One region of the Bradyrhizobium sp. sBnM-33 genome, then DNA from elsewhere that is predicted to be linked to it. Evidence: predicted binding sites of a transcription regulator. Region 1 holds the regulator's gene; each other region holds the start of a gene.
What was found. The regulator LexA, encoded in region 1, represses DNA repair genes until DNA is damaged. The targets are predictions, from matches to a motif close to TGTTCNNNNTGTGTTCNG.

Region 1 (5,496 bases):
ATTTAGATGATTACCCCGTCATTGCGAGCGAAGCGAAGCAATCCATGGCCAGGAAGGAAGTGTGGATTGCTTCGTCCCGCTGCTCCTCGCAATGACGTCGAAGCAGGAGTGCCAGCGTGGCCTTGATGCCGGTTGCCGATGCGCTTGCCGCGATCCTTGCCGGCGCAGCGCCGCTACCCGAAGAAATGGTGGCGCTCGACGAAGCGTATCGCCGCATTCTCGCACGCGACGTCGCCGCGCGGCGGACGCAGCCGCCGCAGGCGATGTCGGCGATGGACGGCTATGCGGTGCGCGCGGCCGACGCCGCCGATGTCGGCGCACGGCTGAAGGTGATCGGCGAGGTCGCCGCCGGCCGCCCGTTCGAGCGGAAGGTAGGCCCGGGCGAAGCGGTGCGGATCTTTACCGGCGGCGTGATCCCCGATGGCGCAGACGCCGTCGTCATCCAGGAAGACGCTGCCATCGAGGGCGATCATATCACCATCACGGAAGCTGCCGTTCCGGGGCGGCATATCCGCCCCGCGGGCGTTGATTTCCGCGAAGGCGACGTCCTCCTCAAACGCGGGCGCCGCCTCACCGACCGCGATCTCTCGCTCGCCGCCGGCATGAACTACCCGGAGCTTGCGGTGCACCGCCGCCCGAAAGTGGCGATGCTGGCGACCGGCGACGAACTGGTGATGCCAGGCGCAACCCCCAGCCCCGGCCAGATCGTCTATTCCAACGGCTACGGCTTGCGGGCGCTGGCGCGAGCCGAGGGCGCAGAAATCATCGACCTCGGGATCGCCGCCGACACCGTCGCCGCCACCACGGAAGGCATCCGCCGTGCCCGCAACGCCGACGCGGACGTCCTGATCACCGTGGGCGGCGCCTCGGTCGGCGACCACGACCTCGTCAAGCGGTCGCTGGAGGCCGAGGGCGTCGCCATGGCGTTCTGGCGGATTGCGATGCGGCCAGGCAAGCCGATGATGCACGGCAGGTTGGGCGCGATGCGGGTGATCGGCCTGCCCGGCAACCCCGTCTCCTCCTATGTCTGCGGCTTCCTGTTTCTGGTGCCGCTGATTCGCGCCTTATCAGGCCGCGACCACGTCCATCATCCGCGCGAAAACGCCCTGCTCGGCTGCGATCTCGCCGCCAACGACCAGCGCGAAGACTATCTTCGCGCTCGCCTCGAAGCGCGCGACGACGGCACGCTGGTCGCCGTGCCGGTGAACCATCAGGACTCGTCACTATCAGGGAATCTCGCTGCGGCACGGGCACTTGTGATACGTCCGCCGTTCGCGCCGGCTGCCGCAAAGGGATCGCGTTGCGAGTTGCTCCGGCTGCCGGAATGACGCCTGAACGGCGTTCCAACAGCACCTTGAACCGGAACCGCAATGCGTTCACCTGAAATTAAATGGTTGCGGAACACATATCGAACATATAGTGTCCGTTCATGATTTGTTTCGACTGCTAGTGTCTTTGGTTGAGAGTTTGGGGACTCCACGATCTGGGCGCTAAAGATTCGGAACGAGACGACGCCAACCGGGGGATTGCTCGCGATGCTTACGCGCAAACAGTATGAACTTCTGCGTTTCATCAATGAACGGCTGAAAGAGGCCGGCGTGCCGCCCTCGTTCGACGAGATGAAGGACGCGCTCGATCTGCGCTCGAAATCCGGAATCCACCGCCTCATCACGGCGTTGGAGGAGCGCGGCTTCATCCGCCGCCTGCCCAACCGCGCCCGCGCCATCGAAGTCATCAAGCTGCCCGAGCTCGCAGCCGCCGCCAACGGCCGCCGCGGCTTCACGCCGAGCGTCATCGAGGGCACGCTCGGCAAGCGCACGGTGAGCGCGCCGGCCGCCGAGGACGACGGCAATCGCCCGGTCGCCGTGCCTGTCATGGGCCGGATCGCCGCCGGTACGCCGATCGAGGCGCTACAGACCCGCAGCCACACCATCAGTGTGCCGCCGGACATGCTCGGCTCCGGCGAGCATTACGCGCTCGAAGTGCGCGGCGATTCCATGGTGGATGCCGGTATCCTCGACGGCGACATGGCGTTGATCCAGCGCAACGAGACCGCCGACACCGGTGATATCGTGGTGGCGTTGATCGACGAGGAAGAGGCCACTCTGAAGCGCTTCCGCCGCCGCGGCGCCTCGATTGCGCTCGAGCCGGCAAACGCCGCCTATGAAGTCCGCATCCTGCCGCCGAACCGGGTCCGGATTCAGGGCAAGCTGATCGGGCTGTACCGCAAATACTGACCCGTTATGCGCTCCGGCGCCGTGACGAAAGCCAGCCCCGGCCCTCGGCCGGGGTTTTTTGTTGCGCATGTGGAACTAAGGCACGTTAGCGCGTTTGTGAATGTGGCGCAGTGCGCCAGTCGCAGAATTGCCCAGAAAGAAGAAAAGGCTCTGCGCCATGTCCACTCTGATAGAGGCCTGTGCCTCCTTCTAGACACGGGTCAGCTATCTCAAACGAGGGAGCCATCCGATGTGTGACTATAGCCTGCATGCTGTGGCTACGCGGCCTGCCCAGGTCGGCGAGACGCTGATCACCACGACATTCCGCGGTACATCGACCCGCGGCTTTGCGTCGGAACGCGAGCCTGCAGTGGCGGTCTGCATGCTTCCCGGCACCGAACTGGCGTTCGCTGAGGACGTCAAATACGATAACCGGTGGATCTGGACTCGAACCACCGACTGGCGGGTCGGCAAGTTCAATCAAATCGACCCCCATATATCCGACCGTCATCATGACGCGATCGAATTCCCCGATGGAAGCCATGTGCTGGTGACGCAGCTTTGCGAAGGCCAGCGTGCGACCGTGCTGCAATTGCCGGTGGTCCAGACCGGTGGCGAGCGTGCGCCAAAGGTAACGGAAGCACCTCCGGCCGAATCGATCGTGACCGGATAAACGCCCACGCGCATACGATCCGCCGGTCCAGGCCGGCGGATCGTGGTGGTACATTTTTCAGAACTCGGCACCGCAGGGGGCAGTCGGTGGTCAACAAGGTTACGTGGCAAAAAGCCGGGCGCGTCACCGAGCCTGGGCGGTACATGTTCAGGTACGGCTGGCTCACCATCACGGCGGAAGATCTCGCAATCTGGCAGCAATTCCCCGACGCATCGTTCACGCTGGTCGCTCTGCCGTCGGCGCCTGATGCCCCGGAGGAATTCCACCTCGGTGCATTCGAAATACCAGCCAAACCCACGGTCGACGAGCACTGACGCTCGTCTACTCCTCCGCCTGAAGATCTGCCTCGGCCGGCGTGGCATCGACCGCGCGGGGCGGCACAATGCGCGGCGCAAGAACGGTGGTGTCGACGACCTCGCTCTCGTCCGCTATGGCCGGCGACCACGGGCGGTCTACGCCCCTCGGCTTGACCGCGTCGACGACAAATCCCTCCCTGCTGCGCCGCAACGCCATCGCGCCCTGCCGCCGCAGCCGTTCAGCATCGATAACGGAAGCGCCGCAGGCTGCGGGCGCCTGCCGCAGCGTCACGATCAGCGCCGCGCGCTCGCAATCGTCCGCCAGCGCCTCGGGCCTGAAGGCCTGCGCGATCAGGCCGCCACCAGCGGATTGCACCACGCAGCCAAAATCGTCGCATGAAACGCCCGATGTGAGCGACGCGTCAGCCGCCGTCCGCGCGTCCGCATCCGCCGCCAGCCACTCCTTCAGCAGGAAGGCATCCCGGGACCCTTTGACCGCGTGCATCAGGTGCAACCGGCCATCCTGGCCGCGCACCCCGACATTGCGCCCGTCGGCGGAAATCAGGATGTCCGGCTGCGGCGCCCGCGCCGCCCACAATGCCGCTGCCAGCACCAGCGCCGCACCCGACCAGCGCAGCGGAGTGCGCAACAGGCCGAGCAGGATGATGCCGAGGCTTGCCGTAATCAGCGGGCCGATGCCGAAGGCCGGCACCCGGCCGACCGCACCGGGTAATGCCGCGACCCATTGCGTGACCACGATCATCCAGTCGATGCCGACGCCCATGACCGCCCAGAACGGGCGATCGAAGCCGAACGGCATCGCAACGAGGCCGAACAGGCCCGCCGGCATTACCAGTGCTGACACCACCGGCATCGCCGCGAGGTTGGCCAGCACGCCGTAAGGCGTGACCCGGTGAAAGTGAAAGGCCGCGTAAGGCGTGGTCGCAAGCCCCGCTATCAGTGAGGCCAGCAGCAGCATGGTGACTTCGCGGCCGCCCCACAGCGCCACGCGCGCGGTTGCGGTATGATCCGCTGTCGCGAACAGGCGCGGCATGCCGATCTGCACCAGCGCCACCAGCCCGAGCGTCGCCGCAAACGACATCTGAAAACTCGGATGCACCAGCGCTTCCGGCGCGACCGTGAGCACGATCAGAGCGGCGACCGCGAGCGTGCGAAACGTAATCGCGCGGCGATCGACCATGACGGCGATCAGCACCACGGCCGTCATGAAGAACGATCTTTGCGTCGCGACCTCGGCGCCGGACAGCAGCAAATAAAACGCGGCGGCAACGAGGCTGCTGCCGCCGACCACTTCTTGATCGCGTAGCCGACGGTGAGCACGGGAAACAGCGCCAATAGTGCCCGGACCGCGAAAAACACGACACCGGCGACGACGGCCATGTGATAGCCGGAGATCGACAGCACATGGCCGAGACCGGAGATGAACATCGCGTCGTTCACCGGCGGCGAAATCGCATCGCGCCGCCCGGTCAACAGAGCGGTCGCAATCGCGCGCTTGTCGCCCTCCAGCGTGGTCCTGATCCGCGCATCGATCGTATCGCGCAGGCCTTGCATGAATGCCGAATAGCGCAGGCGGAGCCCGCCGCCCGTGGCGGGCGGCGCGGCGATTTTGACCGCGCCCATCACGAAGCCGGAGGCGCCGATGCCGGCGAAAAACATGTCGCGGCTGAAATCGTAGCTGCCCGGCCGCACCGGCGAAAGCGGCGGCAACAGCCGCGCCTTCAGCTCGACGAAGCTCCCAACCGGCGGCGCCGTGCCCTTCTTTACCGAGAGCCGTACGCGCTCCAGCTTCGTCGTTCCGCGCGCGCTTTCCATGGTGACGACGCGAAGGACAAAACGGTCGGTGCGCTCGCGAATGTCGCGCGTCTCGACAAAACCCGTCAGCGACACCGAAAACATCGGCCGCGCCAGCACGCCATGCGCGATGCGCGCGGTCTTCCAGGTCGCGACCGCAAAGCCCGCGGCGACCGCCGCGATCATTACCGCGGCGGGAAAGAATTTCTGTCGCCGCAACAGAACCGCCACCGCGCACAGCGCGATCGCCACAGTGGCAGCCACCGACAGCACCGGCTCATGATCGGCGGCGAAGTAGAGGGCAATGCCGGTGCCGAATGCGACGGGTACCCACGGCAGCAAGCGGCCGGCACCAGCTTCCGCGCGCGCCCATGTCCGCAAGGTCTCGATCAGTGGCGGCCAGAAAGCCGGGCGCGACGGCGCAAGGCCGCCGATCGGCGCCGCAGCGCGCGGCGGCCAGGTGCCGGCATAGCCCCGTTTTCGGCCCGACGTGTCG
Region 2 (5,496 bases), 610 kb from region 1:
GCGAGCGCGCTCCATCTTTTCTTTCGCCATTTCCATGGTGTCATTTGCCATTTCAGAAGCGGCATCCATGCCGGCCTTGACCTTGCCGCTGACGGCGTCAGCGGTTTCGGCGGCCCGATTCCTCGTCTCGCTCGCCATCTCGCCCGCGGCCTCCTGTGCGTCGCCGGCCCTAGCGGCTGCCTCGCTCTGGGTGGAGGATACCGCCTGACGCAGGCTATCGCCGAGTGACTGCGCGCGTGCCGCGGTCTCGTCCATCACTTCCCTGGCTTTTTCAATTCCGGGCGCCGCCGCTTCCGCAGCGCGGTCGCGCACGGTTTTCGAACTCAGGGCGAGCCCCGCGCCGATCATCAGAAGCGGGAGTGGAAAACCGCGGGCCAGCCGCAACGCCGGCACCGCGATCGCGGTGCCGGCGGCAAGCGCCTGCATCGGGTTTTCCATCGCTTGCTGCCTGAGAGCGCCAAGCCAAGTCTGGGTCTTGTGACTGATGAAGCCGGAAACCTCCGCCTTGATGCCATCCGGCGAAACCTTGTAGCGGATGTCTTCTGCAGTGTCGGTGATCTGTTCCCTCAACCGATCGACGGTCGCCGCAAGCTGGGCGCGGCTTATCTCGGAGTCCCGTCGTAGCTCCTCTACGGATCGTGCCATGTCGTCACCGCCCTATTGGGTTCGTGTTGGTTTTGGGACGAACTCACGCGCTATTGAATTGTTCCTCGCGCTCGCTGCGCCTGGCCGAATGACGCTCGTGATCGATCGCCTTCGTCAGTTCAGCACCGCACAGGAAAACCTGCGATGAGTAATAGGCCCAGAACATGAGGACGATCAGCGCACCCCGCCGCGCATAGGCCGAACTCGGCGCTGCGCGACCGGGCTAAAGCCGATCACCGACTTGCCGATAGTGAACAACACGGCTGTGACAAATGCGCTCAGGACGAGATGGCACCAGTAGATGTCCGTATCGGGCAGTACCCGGTAGATCGCTGCGAACAACAACGTGAATATCCCTATCGGCACCACCGTGTTGAGAGCACTCAGGACGACCTTGTCAGCAGCCCACTGTTCCGAGGCGATAGCGCGGCGCTGGCGGCCAACGAAACGATCAACATTAGAGCCGAGGGCGGCCACGAGCCGAGGCTGGCGACACGAGGCCTGATCTAGGAGGAGATGCGCTGTTCAACCGGCTTGGCCGTGAACGTCGCATTCAGTGCAGTGCGCATTCGCCGAAACCCGGCAATGCCGTTATCAGGATCAGGACGGTGACGACCCCGAGAATTGTCGCGGTCGTCCCCGGACATCGGATCGCTTGAGCGCGCGAGGAAGCCCGAAACGGCCTTCGCGATCCCGCCACAGGGGTCCCATTGGTCTTCCCTCGGTCTTCCCTCGCTCTCCCCGATTGCAGCGCAAGCAATGGCATCGTTGCTGAAGCGGCGGTAGTTCGTTGGAGTTGCACCGGTGCTCCCCTGAACGCACTCACGGAACAATACATGAACAAATGCGTTCTTGGACTGAAGAGGACGGCAAATGACTTCCAAGACGCACATCGATTCGAACACAGAAAAGGACCCTGACGACTGGGTCTCCGGCGATGAACCGATGACGGGGGCTCAGGCATCTTACCTGAAAACATTGTGCGAGCAGGCGCATTGCCCCGAGGCATTCAATGAAAACCTCACGAAGGCGGAAGCGTCGAAGCTGATCGACAAGATGCGCGAGAAAGCCGGCGTGGCAGAATAGGCCGGTCGTCGTTGAATGAAGCGCGAGTTCATCGGGAGCCTGAAAGGGGCTCGCCGGCCTTCGCCGAAAATCAATCTAAGTATTTGATTTAGCTGGCAGGAGTGGCAGGGCTCGAACCTGCGACCCCCGGTTTTGGAGACCGGTGCTCTACCAATTGAGCTACACTCCTGCAGGGAACCGCCGCATGCGTCGGTTCGTGCCGTTTCAAGCATAGGCCATGCCCCGATTGCAAGGGGCGAAGCGGCTTGCCGCCCTATCCAAAGCACACCTTCTGCGCCAGACTTGGTCACCACAACAACAAGCGCAACGGGAGAGACCATGAACGCGCAGACCGCCCGCCAGACAACCGCCCCCCAGACCCCTTCTCTCCCCGACGCCAAGCCGGAAACCATCGGCCTCTCGAGCGTCCGCCTGCAGCGGATGTCGGACGCCTTCAAGCGCGAGGTCGACAAGGGAACCCTGCCCGGCGCCACCGTCATGGTGGCCCGGCGCGGACAAGTCGGCTGGTTCGATGCCGTCGGCCGCCAGAGCCCGGCGGCGGCCACGCCGATGGCGCATGACAGCATCTTCCGCATCTTCTCGATGACCAAGCCGATCGTCTCGGTCGGCATCATGATGCTGGTCGAGGACGGCCACTTCATCCTGGGCGATCCCGTCGCTAAGTTCATTCCGGAGTTTGCCGACCAGAAGGTCGGCGTCGAGAACAACGGCAAGCTCGAGCTGGTGCCGGTGAAGCGGCCGATGACGGTTCAGGACCTGCTGCGGCATACGTCGGGCCTGACCTACGACCACACCGGTAACGGCCTCGTCCAGCAGCTCTATCAGCAGTCACGGCTGCGCAGCCGCAAGATCACCAACGCCGAGCACGCCACCATGATCGCCGGCATGCCGCTGATCTGCCAGCCCGGCGCGGAATGGAACTACAGCCGCTCGACCGATGTGCTCGGCCGCATCATCGAAGTCGTCTCCGGCAAGTCGCTCGGCGCGTTCCTGACCGAGCGAATCCTGGCGCCGCTGCAGATGGCCGAGACCGCTTTCCATACCTCAGAAGCGAACGCTGGCCGCCTCGCCGAACCGTTCCCGACCGATCCGTGGAACGGCGAGAAGGTGCAGCTCTTCAACATGCTGGAGAAGCCCGCGATGGAATCCGGCGGCGGCGGGCTGGTCTCGACCACCATGGACTATGCCCGGTTCTGCCAGATGCTGCTCAACGGCGGCACGCTCGACGGCAATCGGATTATCGGCCGCAAGACGCTGGAGCTCATGGCTTCAGATCATCTCACGCCCGATGTGAAGGTCGACTCGCCGCTGATGTCGCCGGGCCACGGCTTTGGGCTCGGCTTCGCCGTCCGCACGCACCGGGGCATCGCGCCGTTCCCGGGCTCGCTTGGCCAGTTCTTCTGGAGCGGTATGGCCGGCACGTTCTTCTTTATCGATCCCGCGGAAGAGCTGTTCACGGTCTTCATGATGCAGGGGCCCGGCCAGCGCGAATACATGCGGAACATGCTGCGCGATTTGGTCTACGCGGCGGTGGAGTGACGCCGAGGCATTGTTCCCGGCATAGCGCCCAACCACAACTGTCATGCCCCGCGAAGGCGGGGCATCCAGTACGTCGTGACATCAATCGGAATCGAGACGCCGGTGTGTACTGGATCACCCGCCTTCGCGGGTGATGACATCGATGGCGCTATGCGCTCCTCCTCGATTCCTCAACTGATCGTAGCACCACCATCGATCACGATGGTCTGCCCGGTCATGAAGTCGCCGGCCTTCGATCCCATTAGCACCGCAGCGCCCGCGATCTCGTCCGGCACGCCGATGCGCAAGAGCGGCGAGCGAGCGGTGGAGGCTTTGAGCGTCTCCGGATTATCCCACAGTGCCTTGGCGAAATCGGTCTTGATCAGGCCGGGCGCGATACAGTTCACGCGGATATTATGCTTGCCATATTCGCAGGCGAGGTTGCGCGCGAGTTGCATGTCGGCCGCCTTCGAGATCGCGTAGGCGCCGAGCACGGTCGAGCCCTTCAATCCGCCGATCGAGGAGACGATGATAATCGAGCCATCCTTGCGCTCAATCATCTGCGGCACCACCATGTTGATCAGCCAATTGTTGGCGACGATGTTGTTGTCCAGGATCTTACGAAACTGTTCATCGGAGATGCCGCCGAGCGGACCGTAATAGGGATTGGATGCGGCGTTGCAGACCAGCACGTCGATCTTGCCGAAAGCGCGGTTCGACTCGTCGACGAGGTTCTGCAGGTTTTCCTTGCTGGAAATGTTCGCGGCGATCGCTACCGCCGTCCCCTTGCCGAACTTGTCGTTGATTTCCTTGGTGACCTGGTCGCAAACATCCTGCTTGCGCGAGGAGATCACGACCTTCGCGCCATGCTCGGCCATCCGCTCGGCGATGGCGCGGCCGATGCCGCGCGTGGAGCCGGTGATGACGGCTACTTTCCCGGTCATATCGAACAAGCTCATGTCTCTCTCCCAATGATCGTCCAGCGCGATTGCCGGTTTCGTCTTGAATTCGAACTAAGCAGCCTTTGCGGTCCTCGACAACTTGAGGCTCAAGCGAGCTTGGTCGACGGCGGCTCGACCTCCGGCCCGGACGGCTGATGCATCGCGTCGTGCGAGGCATCCGCGATCCACGGCTGCTGGTTGACCATCTGCAGCCGCCAACCGCTGTGGCCCTCGCTTGCGAGATGGTCGAGCCGCGTTACCGAACAATTGTCGATATCGAAGACCAGGCCTTTTTCGGGCAAGCCGCCGAGCGCAAGGGCGACGGCGGCCCTGATCGTGCCGCCATGCGCCACGACGATCACGTCCTTGCCCGCTTGTTCGAGATTGATGCGCTCAATGGCGGCGCAGACTCGATTGTAGAGATCCAGGAAACTCTCGCCGCCGGGCGCAGGCTCGTCGAAGGCGCCAAACCAATGGCTGCCGATCGGCCGGCTTGCGATGAATGCCGCGCGATTCATGCCTTGCCATTGGCCGAGATGCTGCTCGGCGAATGCGTGCACATGCGGCATCTCCATCGGCTTGGGAAAGCCGGCGGCCCAGATCGCGTGCGCGGTCTGATGCGTGCGCTTCAGATTGCTTGCATACCAGACCGCGTTGCGCGGCAGGATCTTTCCGACCGCCTCGAACACGATGCGATCGCCGCAGTCGCAGCCGAGATCCTCCTGCCCGTAAATGCAGCCGTTATCTTCGCGCACCGGCGCATGACGCACCCACCACCAGCGCGTGGTGACCAATCGCGGTTTGTCTGCATTGGACATCGCCAAGACCCTTCAATACTGTTCGCTGTCGCTGTACGTCAGAGCACGCATCGTCTCAAGTCACTCTGGCGTTTGAAATCTTGTTTGAATTCCGCAAGGCGGCAGACGCCGGCGCGCATAACACCGTAAGGGAGAAGCTCATGGGCCGCCTCGAAGGCAAATCCGTCGTCATCACAGGTGCTGGAAGCGGCATCGGGCGCGCTGCATCGGTGCTGTTCTCCAGGGAAGGCGCGAAGCTCGTCATCGTCGACCGCGCCGAGGGCGTGAAGGAGACCGCCAAGCTCGTCAGCGATGCCGGCGGTACGGTGGAGGCTGTGATGGCGGATGCCGGTTCGGAAGCCGATGTGAAGGCCTTCATAGACAAGGCGGTTTCGAAATACGGCAGGCTCGATGCGATCTGGGCCAATGCCGGCGTCAGCGGCGGGCTGGTGCCGCTGGCCGAGCAGACCGTCGAGCACTGGCAGGAAGTTCTGCGCATCAATCTGATC
Region 3 (5,496 bases), 3.6 Mb from region 1:
GCGCCCGCATCGTGTGGGAGTATTCCAACTCCAACGTGTTCGTCACAAAACCCGGCGCGTTCACCGATCTCGCGGTAAGCGCGATCGAGGAAGTCACCGGACGCAAGCCGGAGCTCTCGACATCCGGCGGCACCTCGGACGCGCGCTTCATCTCTAACTACTGCCCGGTGATCGAGTTCGGACTCGTCGGCCAGACCATGCACCAGATCGACGAACGCACGCCGGTGTCCGATCTGGAGAAGCTGACGAAGATTTATCGCGGGGCGTTGGAGCGGTATTTTGCGTTGCTCACCGGCGTCATCATCCGCCCAGAATCGTAGGATGAGTAGAGCGCAGCGATACCCATCATCTCGCCGGTAACGCGATGGGTATCGCTTCGCTCCACCCATCCTACGAAGCCGGCGTCGTGGTCAGCTAATACTCTACCCGCACCAGATACAGCCCTTCCGGCGGGGCGACGGGGCCGCAGGCGGCGCGGTTGCGGGCGGCTAAGGCCGCGGCGAGGTCGTCGGCGCTCCAGCGGCCTTCGCCGACCCATACCAATGAGCCCACCATCGAGCGCACCTGGCTGTGCAGAAACGAGCGCGCCGAGGTGAGGATCGAAACCGCATCGCCTTGCCGGATCACATCGAGCTGGTCGAGCGTCTTCTCCGGGGATTTCGCCTGGCACTCGGTGTCGCGGAAGGTGGTGAAATCGTGCTTGCCGAGCAGCCTCTTGGCTGCGACGTCCATCGCATCCGTATCGAGATGCCGCGGCACCCGCCAGCTCCGCTTGATATCGAGAGCGAGATTGGCGCGGTGATTGGTGATCCGGTAGCGGTAGTGGCGCCGCTTGGCGGAGAAACGTGCCTCGAAATCATCGGCGACGATTTCCGCCGAAAGCACCCCGATCGGGTGCGGACGCAGATGCGCATTCAGCCCGTCGCGCAGGCGGCCCGGCGGAAACGGCTTTTGGATATCGCAATGCGCGACCTGCGCCAGCGCATGAACCCCGGCATCGGTGCGGCCCGAGCCATGGACGCGCACGTCCTCGCCGCAGATCGCCTTCACCGCAGTTTCCAACGCGCCCTGCACGGTCGGCGCGTTATCCTGGATCTGCCAGCCGGAGAACGGCGTGCCGTCATATTCGATGATGAGTTTGTAGCGGGGCATCTCAATCCAGTGGGGCTGTCATCATCCGCGAAAGCGGATGATCCAGTACGCCGCGGCATCGCGGCTCAATCTCTAAAGGCCGCAGCGTACTGGATACCCCGCGTTCGCGGGGTATGACAGTGCTAAGAAAACCGCGCACCAGCCTTCAGCGGCGTGCCGCGCAAGAAATCCGGCGCCTTCATCCGTGCCTTGCCTTCGCGTTGCAGTTCCAGAATGCGGATTGCGCCGTCACGGCAGGCGATCGTCAAACCATTGTCGAGCACCTCACCGGGAGCACCGGCTCCCTTCGCCAACTCACAGCGCAGAATCTTGACCCGCGCCGGCTCGCCGTCGGTGGACAACTCGCACCAGGCGCCCGGAAATGGCGACAGCCCATGAACATGCCGCAGCACCTCCCGCGCCGGTCGCTTCCAGTCGATCCGCGCCTCGGCCTTGTCGATCTTGGCGGCGTAGGTCACGCCGTCTTCGCTTTGTTTCTTGAGCTGCAACCCGCCACGCTCGAGCCCGCCCATGGCGCGCACCATCAGGTCGGCACCGAGCGGCGCCAGCGCATCGTGCAGGTCGGCCGCCGTCATGGCGTCCGTGATCGCGAGCCGCTCGGCCATCGCGACGTCGCCGGTGTCGAGGCCAATGTCCATCTTCATCACCATCACACCGGTCTCGGCATCACCGGCCATGATAGCGCGGTTGATCGGGGCGGCACCGCGCCACCGCGGCAGCAGCGAAGCATGCAGGTTGAAGCAGCCGTAGCGCGGCGCATCGAGAATGGCCTGCGGCAGGATCATGCCGTAGGCGACAACGACGGCGGCGTCGGCATTGCGCGCGCGGAATTCGGCCAGCGCTTCCGGCGTTTTCAGCGTCGTGGGTGTCAGCACAGGTATGCCGAGCCGCCGCGCCTCCTGCTCGACGGGGGTCGGCTGCAATTGGAGGCCGCGGCGGCCGCCAGGCTTCGGCGCACGGGTGTAGACGGCTAAGACCTCGTGGCCGTGGGCCACGAGTTCGAGCAGCGTCGGCACTGCGAAATCGGGCGTGCCCATGAAGATCAGGCGGAGTGGCATGAGGTAGAGATTCCCGGGAACGATTTATTTTACTCGTCATGGCCGGGCTTGTCCCGGCCATCCAGTCTTTGGTGCGGCAAGGAAGAAAGACGTGGATGCCCGGTCAAGCCCGGGCATGACGGTGGAAAGAGTGGGGTCTATCCAGCCGCGCGCTTGGCGGCTTTCGTAAACTTCTTCATCACGCGGTCGCGCTTCAGCTTCGACAGGTAGTCGACAAACAGCACGCCGTTGAGGTGGTCGATCTCATGCTGGATGCAAGTGGCGAACAGGCCGTCGGCGTCCTCCTCATGCACCTTGCCGTCGAGATCGGTGTAGCGGACACGGACCCGCGCCGGGCGTTCGACCTCCTCGTAATATTCGGGGATCGAGAGGCAGCCCTCCTCGTAAACAGACATTTCCTCCGACGAGAAAATGATCTCCGGATTGATGAACACCCGCGGCTTCGGCTTGGTCTCGCCGTTCTCATCCTTCTTGGCGAGATCCATAGTGATCAACCGCAGGGGCTCCGCGACCTGGATCGCGGCCAGACCGATGCCGGGCGCGTCGTACATGGTTTCGAACATGTCGTCGGCGAGTTTACGGATCTCCGTCGTCACCTTTTCGACAGGCTTGGAGACGAGCCGCAACTGCTTGTCCGGCAGGATGATGATTTCTCTGATGGCCATGATTTTTCTCTGGCGCGGGATTTAAGCCGCTGACCTGCCGGGGTCAATGCGCCGCAGCGGGCGTTAAGGCGTCCTTAACCATGATTTTCAAGGCGGCGTTAACCACGAAAATTAGCCCGGCATTTACCATAAATGTTCCCTCTTCGTTCGCGCAAGCCAGCGAATCGGGCTACAAGGCTGACATGAATGAAATTCTCTTCACCGTCGGCGACCTGCCGATTCACGTGGGCGAGGCGCTGGCTGGCTTCGGCGCGCTCGCATTGGTGCTGCTGCTGGCGATTGCCATCGTCATCGCCCGCTCCGGCCGCCGGGGCGCGGAACTGGCGATGGCCCAGGCGATCCGCGCCGACGAACTGGAAGAGCGGCTGAGCGAGATGCTGCGGGCGCAGAGCGAGTCGACCGGGCGGGTTGACGCCATGGCGCAGGCGCTGGCCGGACGCCAGGCCGAGATGGCGCGCGCGGTCAACGAGCGCCTGGATTCGGTGACGCATCGCGTCGGCCAGTCGATGGAAGCGACCACGCGCCACACCATGGATAGCTTGCGGGTGCTGCATGAGCGGCTCGGCATCATCGACAACGCGCACAAGAACCTCACCGACCTGACCTCTCAGGTGACCACGCTCCGCGACGTGCTCGCCAACAAGCAGTCGCGCGGCGCCTTCGGCCAGGCGCGGATGGAAGCAATCGTGCAGGACGGCATGCCGCAAGGCTCGTACGAGTTCCAGTACACGCTCTCGTCCGGCAAGCGGCCGGATTGCGTGGTGTTCCTGCCGGATCAGCGGCCGCTCTGCATCGACGCCAAATTTCCGCTGGAGGCGATGACCGCGTTGCACGACGCGCGCACCGACGAGGAGCGAAAATTCGCCACGCAGCGCTTGCGCAACGACGTGATGAAACACGTCAATGACATCGCCGAGAAGTACCTGATCGCCGGCGAGACCCAGGATACGGCGCTGATGTTCGTGCCATCGGAATCGGTCTATGCCGAAATCCATGACGGCTTTGACGACGTGATCCAGAAAGCCTACCGCGCCCGCGTCGTGCTGGTATCGCCCTCACTGTTGATGCTGGCGATCCAGGTGATGCAGCAGATTTTAAAGGACGCGCGGATGCGCGACGCCGCCGACCAGATCCGCACCGAGGTGCTCAACCTCGGTGATGACCTCGGCCGCCTGCGCGACCGCGTGCTGAAGCTGCAAAAGCATTTTAGCGACGTCAACGAGGATGTGCGGCAGATCCTGATCTCCGCCGACAAGATCGAAAAGCGCGCCGGTCGGATCGAGGAACTCGATTTCAGCAAGACCGATGCGCCGGTGGAAGTGCCACGCTTCGTCAAGAACAGCGCGCCCGAACTGTTCCCCGCCCCGCGCAAGCTGCAGGCGGGGGAGTAGCGATCGTTGCGTTGCCTCGCTATCGCCACATATCAAGCTGTCATCGCCCGGCTTGACCGGGCGACCCAGTATCCCAGAGGCCGCAGTTGGGAACACACAGCTATTACGTCTACATTCTGGCCAGCCGCATCGGTGGAACGCTTTACATCGGCGTGACGAATGGATCTGATCCGACGCATTGGCGAGCATAAGTTGAAGGTCGCCGAGAGCTTCACCAAAAGCACGACGTGACGCGGCTCGTTTTATTTCGAAATCTTCGACCAAATCGAACACGCGATCCAGCGCGAAAAGCGGCTCAAGAAATGGCCCCGAGCCTGGAAGATCTCGCTGATCGAGAAACAAAATCCGGACTGGATTGATCTTTATCCTGAAATTGCCGGGGGCGGCGGATAGGCCTCTGGAATACTGGATCGCCCGGTCAAGCCGGGCGATGACAGTCTTTTTGTTGCAAAATCTGCTAACACCCCCTCCATGACCACACCAGAATCCGCTTCGGTTTCATCTGAGAAAGCCCCCGCGCCAAACTGGCGCGAGGCCTGGGCCGTGTACCTCCAGCCGCGCGTGCTGATCGTGCTGCTGCTCGGCTTTTCGTCCGGGCTGCCATTGGCGCTGTCGGGATCGACGCTCCTGGTGTGGATGAGGGAATCCGGCGTCGATCTCGGCACCATCGGACTGTTCGCGCTGGTCGGTACGCCCTACACGCTGAAATTTGCCTGGGCGCCGCTGGTCGATGCGCTACATGTGCCGATCTTCACCCGTGCCTTCGGCCGCCGCCGTGGCTGGCTGGTGTTCTCGCAACTGCTGCTGATCGGCGCGATCCTGTTGCTGGCGCTGACCGACCCGGTGCGCTCGCCGCTGTTCGTGGCGCTCGGCGCGCTTCTGGTCGCGACCATGTCCTCGACGCAGGACATCGTGGTCGACGCGTTCCGCGTCGAGAGCCTGCCCGAAAGCGAACAAGCCGCCGGTATGGCCTCCTACGTCGCGGCCTACCGGATTGGCATGCTGGTCTCGACGGCCGGCGTGCTGTTCCTCGTAAGCGCGTTCGAGGACACCGGCATCGGGCGCAACGCCGCGTGGATGTGGGGCTATGTCGTCATGGCCGCGCTGGTGCTGATCGGCACCGTCACGGCGCTGGCCGCCACCGAGCCCGAGCAATCCGTGCGCGCGGAGGCCAAGACCCGCGACGAGGCTGCATTGTCTCGCATTATGCATGCGGCGATCGGGGCGTTC

Region 2: a site for LexA is predicted at 1,471-1,488, ahead of RX328_RS21150 (DUF3072 domain-containing protein). Genes of this name have one in related genera too.
Region 3: a site for LexA is predicted at 3,009-3,026, ahead of RX328_RS41505 (DNA recombination protein RmuC). Genes of this name have one in related genera too.

Annotation. Positions count from the first base shown of each region.
Region 1 covers NZ_CP136624.1:5,194,245-5,199,740, reverse strand. Annotated here, with positions in the region: gene glp (gephyrin-like molybdotransferase Glp) at 117-1,328, shown strand; gene lexA (transcriptional repressor LexA) at 1,536-2,237, shown strand; gene RX328_RS24255 (hypothetical protein) at 2,467-2,889, shown strand; gene RX328_RS24250 (hypothetical protein) at 2,976-3,203, shown strand; partial or broken gene RX328_RS24245 (ComEC/Rec2 family competence protein) at 3,211-5,231, opposite strand.
Region 2 covers NZ_CP136624.1:4,584,312-4,589,807, reverse strand. Annotated here, with positions in the region: gene RX328_RS21160 (DUF3618 domain-containing protein) at 1-645, opposite strand, end outside; gene RX328_RS21155 (YhjD/YihY/BrkB family envelope integrity protein) at 820-1,122, opposite strand; gene RX328_RS21150 (DUF3072 domain-containing protein) at 1,519-1,731, shown strand; tRNA gene RX328_RS21145 (tRNA-Trp) at 1,825-1,900, opposite strand; gene RX328_RS21140 (serine hydrolase domain-containing protein) at 2,050-3,270, shown strand; gene RX328_RS21135 (SDR family NAD(P)-dependent oxidoreductase) at 3,441-4,208, opposite strand; gene RX328_RS21130 (histidine phosphatase family protein) at 4,298-5,008, opposite strand; gene RX328_RS21125 (SDR family NAD(P)-dependent oxidoreductase) at 5,149-5,496, shown strand, end outside.
Region 3 covers NZ_CP136624.1:8,813,706-8,819,201, forward strand. Annotated here, with positions in the region: gene dapE (succinyl-diaminopimelate desuccinylase) at 1-320, shown strand, start outside; gene truA (tRNA pseudouridine(38-40) synthase TruA) at 415-1,152, opposite strand; gene fmt (methionyl-tRNA formyltransferase) at 1,275-2,210, opposite strand; gene def (peptide deformylase) at 2,348-2,875, opposite strand; gene RX328_RS41505 (DNA recombination protein RmuC) at 3,058-4,266, shown strand; partial or broken gene RX328_RS41510 (GIY-YIG nuclease family protein) at 4,353-4,659, shown strand; gene RX328_RS41515 (AmpG family muropeptide MFS transporter) at 4,738-5,496, shown strand, end outside.